DNA from 2 places in the Pararhizobium sp. LjRoot235 genome. Region 1 is predicted to be linked to the other one. Evidence: riboswitches for the same ligand, from Rfam matches in the RefSeq annotation. Region 1 holds a riboswitch; the other holds the start of a gene.
The links. A riboswitch is a leader RNA that binds a small molecule or an ion and turns the genes downstream of it on or off. The one in region 1 is predicted to bind cobalamin.

Region 1 (5,300 bases):
CGCATAACCCTGCAGGACATCGCAGCCCAGGCGCGTCAGAAGCTTGGCATGCTCCGGCGTCTCGACCCCTTCGGCCACCACTTCGATGTCTAGCGCTTTGGCGATATCGACGATCGAGCGCAACAGACGCTTCTGTTCGCGCGAGGTGGTGATCGGAAATACCAGCCGCCGATCGATCTTCAGCCGCCGCGGCTTCACCTTCATCAGCCCGATGATCGAGGCGTGGCCCGAGCCGAAATCATCGATCTCGATGTCAATGCCCATATTCTTCAGCGCGGCAACATTGGAAAGTACGCCTTCCTCGCTTTCGTCGAGAAAGATCGTCTCCAGCAGTTCGAATGACAGCGTATCCGGCTCGACATCCAGTTGCTGCAACTCGTCGATCAAAAGCGGATCGGACAACCGCGCTGCCGAAACATTTACCGCGATCCGTGGAACGCGCACGCCCTGCCGCATCCAGGCGCGGCGATCCTTCAACGCCGCCTCCAGGATTGCGGCATCCAGATCATCCAGCATGCCGAGATTTCCCGTGACATCGATGAATTCGCCCGGCAACAGAACCCCGCGTTTCGGGTGGCGCCACCGCGCCAAAGCCTCCAGGCCGACGATGCGGCGTGTCCGCGCATCGACCTGCGCTTGGTAAAAGGGAACAAACTCTCCCTTCTCCAGTCCGCGCGCAAATTGCTTGGCAACGCGGCGCTCGTTGTTGAGCTGCGCCTTGAGGTGCGCCGAGAATACCTCCACCCTGCCCCGGCCAAGTCTCTTGGCGCGATGAAGGGCGACATCGGCTTCCGCGAGCAGGCTGGCGATATTTCTACCGGTGGCGGAAGCCAGGCCGATCGAGGCACCGGTGCGCAGCACTTCGTCATTGTGCCATATCGATTGCTTCAATTGCTGCGCCAGCCGTTCGGCAACCGTCTTCAAGTCTTCCACGGAGTTGAAGTTTGCAACAAGAGCCGCAAATTCGTCGCCGCCTATGCGAGCGACGAAGGCGCTATTCGGTAAAGCGGCGACAATCCGGCCGGCGGTCGATTTCAGCACATCATCGCCCACCGAATGCCCCGCCGTGTCGTTGATCTGCTTGAACCGGTCGAGGCCGATATGGAGGATGGCGAGCTTTTCCAGCCCGGCATCCTCTGAAAGTTCCCCTAATCTGCGATCGAAGAACCTACGGTTCGGCAGCCCGGTCAGGTAGTCGTGTTCGGCCGCGTATTCGATCCTGCGGGCGCTCGCCTCGAGCTCAACTGCGCGTTTTTCGGCAATGGCCTTCTGCCGCTGCAGTTCCCGATTGAGAAGGACATCCGCCGTCACGTCCCATTCCACGCCGATGAAGGTGATATTTCCGTCTTGCTCGAAGCAATGCGCCCTGGAGCGGAGATAGCGAACTTTACCGTCCGGTAGAACAATGCGGTACTCTGACGAGTAGTTGCCTTTGCCCTTGAGGGCATAGTTGAAATCCGCCTCGGCCTGCTCCCGGTCATCCGGATGGACCGCCTTGATCCACAACGCCGCCTTGACGCGCTTGTTTGTCCTGCCGGTTCCATAGAGCAGGTGCATCTGCTTATCCCAGACGACTTCATCCTTCTGCGTATCGTGTTCCCATACGCCGATCCGGGAGGCGTCAAGCGCAAGCTCCAGTCTCCGAAGAATATTCTGAAATTCCTGTTCGGACCTCGCCGCCTTCATTGTTTTCTCTATGAATGACTCTTTCCATGCGGACGTGCGCGGCATTCTGCCGCAAGGTTCCTAAAGAAATATTGCCTCACAAAAACGCGAAATGTAATCCGCAATACAATCAACCATTCAATGCTATTTCATGACAAATAGCCGTACACCGTCTAATTTGCGCTTAACCTGGAAAGATACATGTGCAAGCGAACTTGGGCAAATGGGACGGCAAAGCGGCATCGCGCGTCGTAACCTCGAATTGACATGAGCAGGGCGACATCATAATCATCGTCGGATCAATTGGTTCCCTTGGAAGCGAACGTTTCCGGGGAGTAAATGGGAACGTGACGGATGGACCCATGCTGGGCATCTCAATCACGGCCGACCCCGCGACTGTAGAGCGGTCGGAATTTGTCATGCCGGTTAATCCGGCAAAAGCCACTGCGGCGGCGGGCCTGGCCCGCACCTTGGGAAGGCGAGACAGGTTCACTGGTGCCAAGCACCTGACGCCGCGAGCCAGGAAACCTGCCGGTTGATAAAGGGGCATTGTGCCCATTTGGTGGGAAGTTTCCCACGCGCCATCACGGAGGTTGTCATGGCTACGTCTACAGTTTCGAGCATCCCGCTCTCCCTCAACGACCGCATCACCGCCGGTATCCTCGCCCTTCTGATCGGCGGATTCCTGGTTTTCGGCGCCGGTCTCGCGAATTCCGCAGTGCTGCACGACACCGCACACGACGTTCGCCACTCCTACGGTTTTCCCTGCCATTGATCGGCTGATGTGAGAAGCCGCGCGCTTTTCGCATTCAATCCGGCAACAGAATGCGGGTTTCCATGGAAACCATGCATCGATGGTACATGCGCCCGTGCTGCGGTACCGGGCGGCATTTGCCGTGGGGTTTTCAAACATAGCAAGCCAGAGAGCGTTGACGAGCATCCGCTCCGCTTGAACCTGGGGGTATCGAAATGATTGTCAAAACGCTTCTGGCCGCGTTGGTGGCCGGACTGATTGCGGGTGTCTTTACGACGGTGGCGCAGACTGCGCGGGTCGTTCCGATCATCCTTCATGCCGAAGAATATGAGGGCAAGGAGCCCGCGACGGAACAGCCCGCCGGCACAGACGGGCAGCAACAGCACTCGTCGCTCAAGCAGACAACCACGATCGGCGAAATACTTGCGGCATTCTCTCCAATCACGCCGGCCTACGCCCATGAGGGCGAGCATGAGGACGAAGGCGGCATCATGTTTGGCATGAGCCGCTTTTCAGGAACCTTGCTCGCCAATCTCGTGACCGGCACAGGTTTCAGCCTGTTGCTGACCGGCATCAGCCTGCTGATCGGCTATCCCATCACGCTTCGCAACGGCGTCCTCTGGGGCGCTTGCGGTTGGCTGGCGGTCCACATGCTGCCCGCCATCGGCCTGCCACCGGAATTGCCCGGCTTTCCAGCCGCCGACCTGCATGACCGGCAGATATGGTGGATGGCGACGGTCCTGCTCTCCGGCGCAGGCCTCTATCTCCTTGCACTGCGCCACGAAATCGCTGCGAAAATCGCCGGTCTGGCGGTGCTCGCCGCGCCGCATGTTTACGGCGCACCGCAGCCTGCGGATATTTCGAGCCCGGTTCCGGCCGTTCTCGGCGCCGAATTCGCTGTCGCCGCGCTGGCAACCGCGCTCGCCTCGTGGATCGTGCTCGGCCTTGTCTCGGGCTTTTTCAACGACCGCTTCCTGAAATCGGCGTAACGAAACCGGCTTGCCATCTCAGCCGCCTGTGCGTTCAAGATGGGTGCGCAGGCGGCTTCTTTGCGTCTCCTCGTCGAGAAGCACGCAGACATCGCAAAAGGTCCCACCATCCGTTCGGTAATACAGGCAGCAACCGCTTCTGAGCCGAAAAATGCGCTCGACCGGCACGCCATCCATGATCGCGGCGACCTTTTGATAGCGCAGTGCGTCTGACTTCAGCGGCGAACCTTCGGTGTTGACGATCGCGAGCGCCGAAACCATCGCTTGTTCCTCTTGCGCCGATGCCGCACCTATTTCGAGAAAAGCACCGGCAATGCCGTCGGCGGCCAGCCGCCATTGTGCAACCGATGACAAACCGGTACGGGCCTTCACCGTTTCGATAACCGGCGCAAGGCTGGCAACGAAGCTGTCGTGAAACAGGGGTGCATTGTCACGGCCACGGCGAAAACGGCGGAAGCGAAAATGAAAGCGGCGGGCATCGGATGGGCAGGCCAGCGCGCCCTCGCCCGCGTTCTTCGGGGCATACGGTTCAAAACGGAAAGCGAGGCTTCCCGGATCGAGATCCGGCACCAGCCCGGTCCTCAGATAAAGGGCACCGGCAGCGATGCTGAGTTGGTGGCTGTAGAAGGCGACCAGATGGGCGCCCTTGGTGCGATCATCCATTCCTGCCGCAAACCGGCCTTGGTAGTGCAAGAGATCGGCGATCTCGGCACTGTCATTGCGCCATACGTCGGTCACCAACGGAAAATCCGCGCCGTCACCGGCAAGGGAGGCCGCAACCTGCGGAAATCGCTGCGCCTGCCAGGCCATAGCCGCTTGCGCGTCCTCTTTCCACGGAGAGGCCGGCCAACCGCCGGTATCTGTGTTCTTGTCCAAAGGCGCCGCCTTTTCTGTGCCGGCTGCCCGTTTATCTCAAAGCCAGCCGCCGGAGAAGCCTGCTCGTTTCAAGCCACGCCGAATGATCGGCAATTCCCGCATCAGGTTCCAGATGAGGCCGGTGCGATGATTTTCGATCATCATCAACAGGATGCCCTGGTCAAGTCCAACGCTGCGATTGTTGAGCCATCCTTCGGCCGTCTTGCCGGGAACGCTTGGATTGAAACTGCCGAGAAACCGCCCTTCCTCGATCACGCCTGGATAAGCCAGGACGATATGGCGGGCAGCCGCGATCGCAGCTTTCGGCTCGAACGGCAGGCAGGCAAGCGGCGCCCAGGGCGCGATCGTGCCGTCGTCCGGTCCGAACGGCGCACCGCGCGCCGTATAGCCAGAAAACCGCTGATGGCGGCCATCCTGCAGACGGCGCGGCCGCAAGGGGCCGTCGCAGGAAGTCAGCCCCCACATATCGGCACCGTAGCCGGCAAAGCCGCCAGGATTGCTGAGCGCATAATCGCGCTGCACGGCAATCGCCCGCCGGGTGTTTTCGAAGTAATCCGTGTCGTTCGCCGCGACGGCTGCGTCGCGAATGCCGCGGAAATCGATCCAGGCATGCGAAAAAAGATGAATGAACAGCGGTCCGGCGTAGAGGAACGGCTTTCCTCCCACCGCCATCCAGTCGAATTTCCCGGCAAAGGCATCGTAGCTCTCCCTGCCGATCGGATAGGAAGGAGAGGCAAGCGCCAGAACATAGAGGATGAGCGCTTCGCTGTAGGATTCCCAGCGATGAGGTAGAAAGCCGCTCCGCGGTTTCCAGCCAAGCCAGAATGCCCCTTTGCCGTCGAGCGCCCAGGCCCAGTTGGCGCGCGCATAGAGCATCGCCGCAAAGGAGCGTATCTCAGCCTCGACCTCGTCTTCCTGGTTGAAATAGGCCGCGGCCGTCAGCATGCCGGAGATAAGAAGGGCGCTGTCGATCAACGACAACTCGCTGCGCCACGTCCGCTGCCCGCTCCTCATGT
Region 2 (5,300 bases), on a different contig from region 1:
CGGGCCCACCAAAACCGTGCGCAAGATCGCCCCGCGTCGTGAACGACCAGCTGTGGCCGATCGCCAGCGTGTTGCCGGCCTTGTCGCGAGCACTAGGAGCAAGGGTCGCCGTATACGTCGTCGCGCTCTTCAGCGGCATGGCTGGCGTAAGCACTGCAGAGCGGGTCCACCTGTCATACGAGACACTGGCTTCAACCGGTACGTCCGTGGCTGAGAGCCGGAGCGAGTTGATGCCGATGGAGGCGGGATCAATGTCTTCGCTAAAGGTCACTATGATCGCGGCGCCGGGATCTACAGCTACCCCATCTGCCACAGGTACAACCCAAGACACAGCCGGAGACGTATAGTCCCGTGAGGCGATTACAGCTAATCCCGTCGCAGCCAGCATGGCCACGATGATTAGTATCAGGCCCTTCCTCTCTCCCGCCATTCCCACGGATCCCTCCCTCACTCCTCCCAATGAGATTGGGCAAGTTTAGTTCCACAAGAAGGCGCTAATGCAACAAGATGTGCACCACTAAACGTGGAGAAGCCGAATATACGTCAGAAGTTGTGACAACCTTCCTCGTCTCGCCGAATCTATTTCAATAGGGCGGCACCCATATACGTCCCCGCACTGCCCGAAGCTGATCAGGTGGAACGGCCCTTCTCGAACAGCATCAAAAGTGTCTAACATTGTCGTGCAAAACGCCACAAAGACAGCGATGCCGATCAGTCGATCCGGTACTGGACATGGTAGCGGCCATGGTAGGCGGAGCGTTCGATATGGGCGCGCACGCCAAAAACCTCGGCGATAAGCCTTTCTGTCAGAATATCCTCCGGCGCCCCGGCCGCCACGACCTTGCCCTGGTTTAGGATAGCAAGGCTGTCGCAGAACATCGCTGCCAGATTGAGATCGTGCAGCGCGATGATGCTGGTCACCGGCAGCCGTGCCACCAGCTTGAGGATTTCCAGTTGATGCTGGATATCGAGATGGTTCGTCGGCTCGTCAAGCAGCAGTTCGCTCGGTGTCTGCGCAAGCGCGCGGGCGATGTGCACGCGCTGGCGCTCGCCGCCGGACAGTGTATGCCAAAGCTGTGCGGCCCTGCCGGGCATGCCGACATGACAAAGAGCGGCGTGCACTGCGGCATCGTCCGCGGCACTCCAGGACGAGAGCGGGCCGCGATGCGGCGTGCGTCCCAGCCTGACCGCGTCGAGAACACTCACCTCTGCATCGGTCGTTGCCTGCTGCTCGACGAAGGCGACGCGCCGGGCGATGTCGAGACGGGACATTGCAGCGATATCTGTGTTTCCAAGCGAAACGACGCCGCTCTTGACGTTTCGCAACCGGCAGATCAGGCGCAACAGGCTGGATTTGCCAGACCCGTTCGGCCCAAGCAGGCCGAGCGTCCTGCCGGGCGCCACCTCGATGCTGATGCCGTCGACGATCATTGCGCCGCCGGTCGACCAATGGACGTCACGGACGGAAATGCTCAAACCGGTCTCCTTGCCTTGTAGAGAATGGCCGCGAAGGCCGGCGCGCCAAACAGCGCGGTGACGACCCCGATCGGCAGGATCTGCTGCGGAACGATGATGCGCGATACAATATCGGCGGTAACCATGAAGGTCGCGCCGATCAATGCCGAGGCGGGCAGAAGGCGGCCATGCGAAGGACCGACGAGGAACCGCGCCGCATGTGGAATGACCAACCCGACAAAACCAATGGAGCCGACAATGCTAACCATGACCGCCGTCATCAGCGCCGTTGCGCCGAGAAGGATCATGCGGACGCGGTTGACCGCAATGCCCAGCGCTGCCGCTGCATCGATCCCGAAGGTAAAGGCGTCCAGTGCGCGGGCATAGAACATCGACACGGCCAAACCGGCGAGAGCGACGGGCGCGGCCAGATAGACGTCAGGCCAGCGCACGCCGGCAAGGCTGCCGAGTAACCAGAACATGACGCCGCGCGCCTGCTCGGCATTGGCCGACGTGGTGACGATGTAGGAGGTCAGCGCGTTGAAAAGCTGTGAGCCTGCGACACCGGCCAGGATGATCCGGTCCGCCCCGCCGCCGGCCCCGGCGGCAAGGGCCGATACCAGAACGAAGGCAAGGACGGCGCCGAGAAAAGCGCCGGCCGACAGCGTCAGGACGCCGTAGCCGAAACCGAGGATCATCACCGCAACCGCACCGGCCGAAGCGCCGGCGGAGATGCCGAGCACATAGGGTTCGGCCAGCGGATTGCGCAGCAGCGCCTGCAGGATCGCGCCGGACAGTGCAAGCGCTGCCCCGGAACTCGCGGCAAGCAGGGCGCGGCTCAGCCGATAATCCCAGACGATGCCTTCATGGATGCGGCTGAGTTCGAATGACGCGCCGAAAATCCGGTTGGCCACGGCCTTGCCGGTGGTTGTGAGCGGGATGGAGATCTCGCCAATCGAGACGGCAAGGCTGATCATGAAGGCGAGTGCTGTAAGCGTCAGGGTGGCAAGCGCCAAGCGCGCCCACCACCGGCCGCCGATCGTTACGGGTTGTTCGATCGCCGCCAGTGTCACTGCGACAATCCGAACGCCTTGATGCCTTGCGCCAGCGTCTCGATGCCGTCGATTGTGCGGATCGTCGGGTTCATCGACTGCGCATCCATCTGGATGAAGCGCTTGTTCCTGACCGCGTCCAACTGGCTGGTGACCGGATCCTTCTCGAGAAAGTCGATCTTCACCGCCGGATCGTCAGCCGCATAGCGGCGGCGGTCCATGGTGGCGATGACGATGACGGAGGGATTGGCCGCAGCGATCGTTTCCCAGCCGATCAGCGGCCATTCCTCCTCGGTCGTCACGACATTCCTGGCACCGAGCGCCTTCAGGATATAGGCCGGAGCGCTGTTCTTGCCGGCAATGAAGGCATCCCCCTCCACTTCCTTGCTGGAAAACCAGAAGACGACCGGGATGTCGCTGAGCCTGGCGCCAAGGACCAAAGCAGCGGCGTCGGATTCCCGCTTTTTCAGGTCTGCGATCAGTGCATCGCCGCGATCCTTTATGTCGAAGATTTGCGAGAGCTCGCGGATTTCCTGGTAGATCAGGTCCATCGTGAAGAGTTCTTTGCGCCGACCATCGCCGCCATCGGTATTGACCTTGGCGACGCAGTCGGCCGGCGAGACATAGGTGTTGATGCCGAGGCCTGAAAACTGCTCACGCTTGCCAACCGATCCTTGCGCGCCGACATGCCATTCGAATTCGGCGGCGACGAGATCCGGCGCCTCGCCGACGACGGATTCGAAGCTCGGGTCGTTGTCGGCGAGGCGCTTGATCTTCCGGTTTTGGGCCTCATACTCTTTCAGCACCGGACCGACCCAGACGGCGGTCCCGCCAATCTTGCCGGCCAGGCCGAGCGAGAACAGGACTTCGGTCATGCCCTGGCCGATCGAAACAATCCTCTGCGGCGGCTTGTCGAAGCTTACGGTCTGGCCGCAATTTGAAATTTCCAGGGGATAGCGCGTCGGTGCAGCCGCGGCCAGTGTGCAGAGGCTCCCCAACACAACCGCGGCTGCGGAAATCGGCGCGAGAATACGGGAAAAGGCGACAAAGCGCCCGGCAGGGCGGTCGAAATCGATCATGACGGTTCCTTTCCGGGCAACCCCGCCCGGGTGAGTGGATCTTGCTTTCGACGGCAGGTCTCCTGGCTCGCGGATATGTGTCTTTCGCCTGCCTTCCCGCGAAGCCAGAGGCTCGCAGTGGCATGGCGCCTGAAAAGGCGCCACAAGGACGATCGGCAATCCGCTTACAGTTGCGGGGGCAGCCACAGTCTTGGTCCCTGTTGGGTCTTCCGCACCGTGTTCCCTATTAATCCCCTCGAAGTCATCCATCGGGGAACCGTCGGCGGTGATTTAGGCCGAGCATGGCCGCCACGTCAAGGTGGCCGGTGTCGCTGTCAACCGAGTGATCGACCAGTGTTTAAGCACGGGCGTGCGGTTAAGGCATCAACTGGCCGCCGTTGACCTCGATAATCTGGCCGGTAATGTAGCCGGACAGACTGGGTGATGCCAGAAAGAGATAGGCGCCGACGCAATCCTCCGGGGTGCCGACCCGGCCCATCGGCACGGTGCGCCGTTGCGCATCGAGCATTTCAGGGCTGGTGTAGCGTTCGTGGAACGGCGTCGCGATGATGCCGGGCGCAACAGCGTTGACGCGGATACCGTCGCCAACAAATTCCTTGGCGTGGCCGCGGGTGATGGTCGACACGAAGCCTTTGGCTGCCGCGTAGAGGATCGCCCCATTGCCGCCACCATTGCGGGCAGCGATCGACGTCGTGTTGATGATGAAGCCGCCCTGTTTGCGCAGCCAGGGATGTGCGGCCCGCGTCGCGGCAAGCACCGAACGGGCATTGAGATCCATCACGCGCTGGTAGTGCGCGTCGCTCATTTCGGCGGTCGCAACGCGACCGAGCATGCCACCGGCATTGTTGATCAGCCCATCAAGCCGACCGAATTGACTGGCGGCCTCCTCGACCACCCGTTCGGTCACCCCATCCGTGGATACGTCGCCCTGGACCAGCACCGCCGTGCCGCCCGCACCCGCGACCTCCGCCAGCAGTTGAGTCGCAGCCTGGCGGCTCTCATTGTAGTGGATCGCGACGCTAGCGCCCTGGGCAGAAAACGCCAGCGCCAGCGCGGCGCCGATCCCCGTCGAGGCACCGGTGATCAGGACTGCTTTTCCGTCGAGATCGGGGATCTGGATCCCCTGCCATATGTTCAGCTGGCCAGTCATGTGTCGCCCTCGGTTTCCGGTCCACTCATTCATTCCCGCAAGCGAGATAACGCTCGGGCCGGATTTTTCCAGCTTCGGCGGATGACCGCGCCGTAACCGGCTCACCCGCAAAAAAAAGGCCCGGAACATCGCCTTGGCCTCTGGCAATCCATGCGATCGATGATCCGCGGTTATTCGGCCGCAGCACTCACCGCATGGCGGCGACCGATCGTCGCCTGCGTCAGCAACAGGGCGCCAACTGCGCACAGCGCTATCCCCATCGCCATCGGCACCGCGGTGCCATCGAAGAAAACCGACGCAACCATCATGGCAACAGCGGCCGTGACGAAATGCAACGTTCCCATCAGCGACGAGGCCGTGCCGGCGATCTCGCCGTGATCCTCCAGCGCCAGAACCGCCGTCGTCGGGATGACGAGACCGAGGCAGCCATAGCCGATGAAGAGGAAAACAGCCAATACGGGCAGTTGGCTGAAGTCCAGGCTCATGACGATGGCCATCGTTGCCATGGTGAGCGCAAATGCGGTGACGGCGACGCGCATGACGCGCACGAGGCCGAAACGCTCG

Region 2: another riboswitch for cobalamin. It lies ahead of ACSQ2Z_RS21950 (ABC transporter substrate-binding protein); the one in region 1 lies ahead of ACSQ2Z_RS08390 (CbtB domain-containing protein).

The regions. Positions count from the first base shown of each region.
Region 1 covers NZ_CAXUSP020000001.1:1,753,543-1,758,842, reverse strand. The annotation lists gene ACSQ2Z_RS08395 (bifunctional diguanylate cyclase/phosphodiesterase) at 1-1,686, opposite strand, end outside; cobalamin riboswitch at 1,953-2,215, shown strand; gene ACSQ2Z_RS08390 (CbtB domain-containing protein) at 2,264-2,440, shown strand; gene ACSQ2Z_RS08385 (CbtA family protein) at 2,635-3,408, shown strand; gene ACSQ2Z_RS08380 ((2Fe-2S)-binding protein) at 3,427-4,284, opposite strand; gene ACSQ2Z_RS08375 (glucoamylase family protein) at 4,321-5,300, opposite strand, start outside.
Region 2 covers NZ_CAXUSP020000002.1:270,421-275,720, reverse strand. The annotation lists partial or broken gene ACSQ2Z_RS21965 (Ig-like domain-containing protein) at 1-430, opposite strand, end outside; gene ACSQ2Z_RS21960 (ABC transporter ATP-binding protein) at 712-1,431, opposite strand; gene ACSQ2Z_RS21955 (FecCD family ABC transporter permease) at 1,473-2,432, opposite strand; gene ACSQ2Z_RS21950 (ABC transporter substrate-binding protein) at 2,525-3,586, opposite strand; cobalamin riboswitch at 3,622-3,862, opposite strand; gene ACSQ2Z_RS21945 (SDR family NAD(P)-dependent oxidoreductase) at 3,942-4,736, opposite strand; gene ACSQ2Z_RS21940 (multidrug effflux MFS transporter) at 4,907-5,300, opposite strand, start outside.